2 regions of the Anoxybacillus sp. genome follow, and region 2 is predicted to be linked to the other one. Evidence: riboswitches for the same ligand, from Rfam matches in the RefSeq annotation. Region 2 holds a riboswitch; the other holds the start of a gene.
The links. Region 2 has a riboswitch for cobalamin ahead of V7Z64_RS01035 (ribonucleoside-diphosphate reductase subunit alpha). Riboswitches for the same ligand answer to the same signal wherever they lie in the genome.

Region 1 (2,404 bases), on a different contig from region 2:
CTACTTCCCCGCCGGGCGGTTCAAAAAACACATCGAACCACGGTTCATAGTTGGGCGCAAGTTGTTGAATCATCTCTTCCGCAAGCGCATCCGCCCCAGCAAACTCCGTATGTTTTACAACGACGAGCGGCAAAACGATCAAAAGTGCGGCAAGGAAAAGCAATAGTCGATTGTTCATTTAGCAGACGCCCCTTTCTGTTGCAATATATTTAATTCATGTTTCACGTACGTATGTAAAAAATTCCATACAACAACAGTCAGAAGCCCTTCGGTAATTGCAAGCGGTATTTGTGTCACAGCAAAAATGGAAGCAAACTTTAAGAACGCCCCCCATACCCCACCTGTTGCATCTGGAAATGCTAGCGCAAGTTGTATCGATGTCATCACATACGTAGCTAAATTGGCAAACATCGCCGCCACAAAAACAGAAAGGCGCATTGAAATGCGAAGCTTTTGGCATACAACAAACAACACGTACGCTACAAACGGACCAATAACCGCCATCGAAAACGCATTTGCACCGAGCGTTGTCAATCCGCCATGCGCAAGCAATAATGCTTGAAACATTAACACAGCCGTACCGATGACCGTCATGACAAACGGCCCAAATAACAGCGCACCGAGACCTGTCCCTGTCGGATGCGAACTGCTTCCTGTGACAGATGGAATTTTTAAAGCGGAAAGAACGAATGTAAATGCGGTCGCTAGCGCAAGCAACATTTTCATTTCCGGCTGTTGTTTTACGATGCGCGTCATCGTCCGTAAACCGACAAAGAAAAATGGCAAAAATAACAACCACCAAACGAGCGCCCAATGCCAAGGTAAAAATCCTTCCATAATGTGCATCGCATATACTGAAGGTGAAAGCGCAAATAAAACGTAGACAGTCAAGCATGTACAAACGATCCACCATACGTTTCGCTTCATTTTTCTTTCCCCCTTGTCGCAACGCTATGTTTAGGCATCACAAATCCTGTATGTTCATACGTATACGTGACGTAATCGCGCAATATGTTCCCGTCACGTACATGATTTCGTATGATGTCCCTTCCTATTTGTTCATCAATCGTACGATACCAAACACCTTCTGGATAAACGATGACGACACATGCGTCTTCGCAGCGACCGTTGCATCGTGTACGCGTCGTATGAACGCGCCCATGTAACTGCAACCGATCAATTTCATCGCGAATCGCTTGCGTCACCTCTTCCCCTCCTTTTCTCATGCAGCTTCCCCCGTTGCAAATAAGCACGTGATGTGTCGTTCCTTGTAAATTCCATGTTGCCATATATGTCGCCCCTTTTTTCCAAAATAAAAAAGCACCTCTAGGTAGAGGTGCAGAAAAAACGAAACATTCAAACAATCATGCATTCACAACCGTTGTATCTCTTATGGCGATTGCTTATCATGTATTCACAACCGTTGCTTCCCATCGTCTCCGCACGTCCACCTATATTCCCGTAGGCAGCCGACGTATCGCAAGCAGGCAGGTCTCCTGGCTTAGGTTCATCATTTCGTTGCGCCTTCCCAAAAATCAGTGGCATATTGCAACGAAACTCCCCATCACAGTGGCGGGTACCGCGACGGCTTTGCACCGTTCTTCCCTTTTAAGCATACGGACGTATGCACCGTACTTGCTCATCGTATATATTTTTCAAAGAGCGTAAATGTTAAGAATATAATACACCATTTTTTTCTTCTCGCCTAGCCCGTTGATAAAAAAACACCTTCCTATTCAGAAGGTGCTTTGTAATAATCGCATGAAAACCGTTTGACGAGCGTATGTGGAATAATGATGCGTTTAATTGGCTCATTCGGGTTTTCGATTTGTTGAATTAAATTTCTTGCTGCTTCAAAGCCGAGCTGGAAAATGTTAATGTCTACCGATGTTAATGGCGGACGGGAAATTTCTGATAAAAGCACGTTGTTAAAGCTCACGATCGACAAATCGGCTGGTACGCTTAAGCCCATTTCCGCAAGCGTATTTAACACGCCGAGCGCCATTAAATCGTCGGCGACAACGAGCGCAGTCGGCGGTTCAGCTAACGAAAGCAACCCTTTCATCGCCTCTTGGCCGCCCTCTTTTAAAAATTCTTCATGCACGATGTAATCTTTTCGATACGAAAGACTAGCCGATTTTAATGCCTTTTCATATCCGCGCAAACGATCCATCGTCACGACGAGATTTACATTTCCTCCGACAAAAGCGATGCGTTCATGACCGAGCTCAATTAAATATTCCGTCGCCTCGCGCGCGGCGCGAACGTTATCGTTATCAACGTGCGTAATTTGCTCCGCTTTTTTATGCGGTTTACCAATGACGACAAACGGCACGTCTTCTTTTTGTAAATACGCCATAATTTTATCGTTCGCGCGCGAATACAGCAAAATCACCCCATCGAC
Region 2 (2,404 bases):
TACTCAAACGAAGCTAACGAAGCAGAAGCATATGCAATTTATCGGCGAGATGCACTGATTATCGGACCGTTTACCCTTCTTTCTTCGCTGTTCATTATGGTCACGATGCGACATGAAGCACGTTGGTTATACGACGGAATGATAACGCATTGGCCGTGGCTTGCCGCTTCCGTCGTTCTATTTCTCCTAGCTGGTGCAGCGCTTTTTCTTCCTTCACGGAAGCAGAAAACGGTGCGCGGAATGCCGCGTCTTGCGGTTGTAGCAATTGTATTACAATATTTTTGTGCAAGTTACGCATACGGGAAAGCCCACTTACCGTATATGATTTATCCAGATGTGACGATCGAATCAGGATTTACGCATCCCAATACGTTTCGCGCCCTTTTCATCACATATATCGTCGGCTTTGCAATTTTATTTCCAGGTTTCATTTATTTTTGGCGGCTGTTTATGAAAGATCGTCGTTATTTAGCAAATGATGAAAAATAATGATTGCAAATGTTGAGATTTTTCGCTATAGTTTTAAACGTAAACGTTTTTCATACAACATATTGTGATTTACGGACAATATAATAACTATATATTGTAACCGACAAGCAAAGGTGTCCGAACGGACTTAATAGGGAATCTGGTGCGAATCCAGAACTGTCCCCGCAACTGTGTGCGCAGACGAAATGGAAACAACACCACTGTATATGTCAGCTTTTGTGGCGCATATATGGGAAGGAATCCAAAGTAGGATGAAGCGCGAGTCAGGAGACCTGCCTTGCTTGTATCGTTTCATATTCTTCGGGGATTGAGAAGATGAAACGATGGTGAAAGCATGCCTTTTTCCATCGTTTCATCCGCTCAACAAAAGCGGATGTTTTTTATTTTATAAGGGGAAGGGATTTTACATGATGCACATAAAAGAACGAACTGAAGTAAATGAAGAAACGATTCGCACACTATTGTCTCATATTTTCAAAGACTTTCCACACTTATCGAGTGAGCGGTACATCGAGCGTACCGTGCGTGCACTTGCTCACACACGAAAATACGACGACATGATGAACAAACTCATTTTAAACGCACTTGATGAAATTACCGTCGAACAACCAGAATGGACATTTGTAGCGGCTCGCCTCTATTTACAACAACTATACGATGAAGCAGCTACAAACCGCGGCTACAATGTATCCGAAACATACCGCTACTTTTATGAATTGCAAACAACGCTCTGCGATTTTGGCATTTACGATTCGTTTTTACTTGAACGATATACGAAAGAAGAGCTACAAGAAGCGAGCGCATGGATCGATCCGAAAAAAGATGAAAGATTTACATATATCGGCTTAAAAACATTAGTTGATCGTTATTTAGCAAAAGGCTACAATGGCGAGATTTACGAATTGCCACAAGAACGATTCTTAACGATTGCGCTAACACTCATGGCTAACGAAAAGAAAGAAAAGCGCATGGAACTTGTAAAAGAAGCGTATTGGGCATTATCTAATCAATATATGACAGTAGCGACACCAACGTATGCAAATGCAGGAAAGTCTTATGGACAGCTTTCAAGCTGCTTTATTGATACAGTCGATGACAGTCTCATTGGCATTTACGAATCAAATACAGACGTTGCCCGCCTATCTAAAGGTGGCGGTGGAATTGGTGTATATTTAGGGAAAATTCGTGCAAGAAATTCTGATATTAAAGGATTTAAAGGCGTATCATCTGGTGTCATTCCGTGGATGCGACAATTAAATAATACCGCTGTATCCGTAGACCAATTAGGGACACGTCAAGGTTCGATTGCCGTCTATTTAGACGTTTGGCATAAAGATATTTTCTCTTTCTTAGATGCCAAACTGAACAATGGCGATGAGCGACAAAAATGTCATGACTTATTTTACGGCGTATGCATTCCTGATTTATTCATGGAACAAGTCGAACAACGTGGTGATTGGTATTTATTCGACCCGCATGAAGTGAAACAAGTGATGGGTTGGAAAGACAAAGACGGAAACCCATTAGGACTTGAAGATTTTTACGATGAAAAACGTGGCGAAGGCTCATTCCGAGAAAAATACGAAGAATGTGTCAACCATCCTAAATTAAGCAAAGAGCGTGTACCTGCTATTGAAATTATGAAACGGATTATGAAATCGCAACTAGAGACAGGGACACCGTATATGTTTTATCGCGATGAAGCGAATCGCATGAACCCAAATAAACATGCAGGAATGATTTATTCGTCTAATTTGTGCACCGAAATTATGCAAAATATGTCCGCTACTACAGTAACAAAAGAATACACACAAGATGGAGAAATTATTGTCCATAAAAAACCGGGCGATTTTGTCGTATGTAACTTATCAAGCATCCATTTAGCACGTGCGGTACAAGACGATGTATTGGAGCG

Region 1: linked by a shared signal. The riboswitch ahead of V7Z64_RS03405 ((2Fe-2S) ferredoxin domain-containing protein) and the one ahead of V7Z64_RS01035 (ribonucleoside-diphosphate reductase subunit alpha) in region 2 are both predicted to bind cobalamin.

Annotation. Positions count from the first base shown of each region.
Region 1 is NZ_DAITON010000017.1:4,112-6,515, reverse strand. It holds gene V7Z64_RS03415 (energy-coupling factor ABC transporter substrate-binding protein) at 1-178, opposite strand, end outside; gene V7Z64_RS03410 (energy-coupling factor ABC transporter permease) at 175-927, opposite strand; gene V7Z64_RS03405 ((2Fe-2S) ferredoxin domain-containing protein) at 924-1,289, opposite strand; cobalamin riboswitch at 1,470-1,650, opposite strand; gene V7Z64_RS03400 (LacI family DNA-binding transcriptional regulator) at 1,733-2,404, opposite strand, start outside.
Region 2 is NZ_DAITON010000004.1:23,581-25,984, forward strand. It holds gene V7Z64_RS01030 (cytochrome d ubiquinol oxidase subunit II) at 1-489, shown strand, start outside; cobalamin riboswitch at 584-782, shown strand; gene V7Z64_RS01035 (ribonucleoside-diphosphate reductase subunit alpha) at 897-2,404, shown strand, end outside.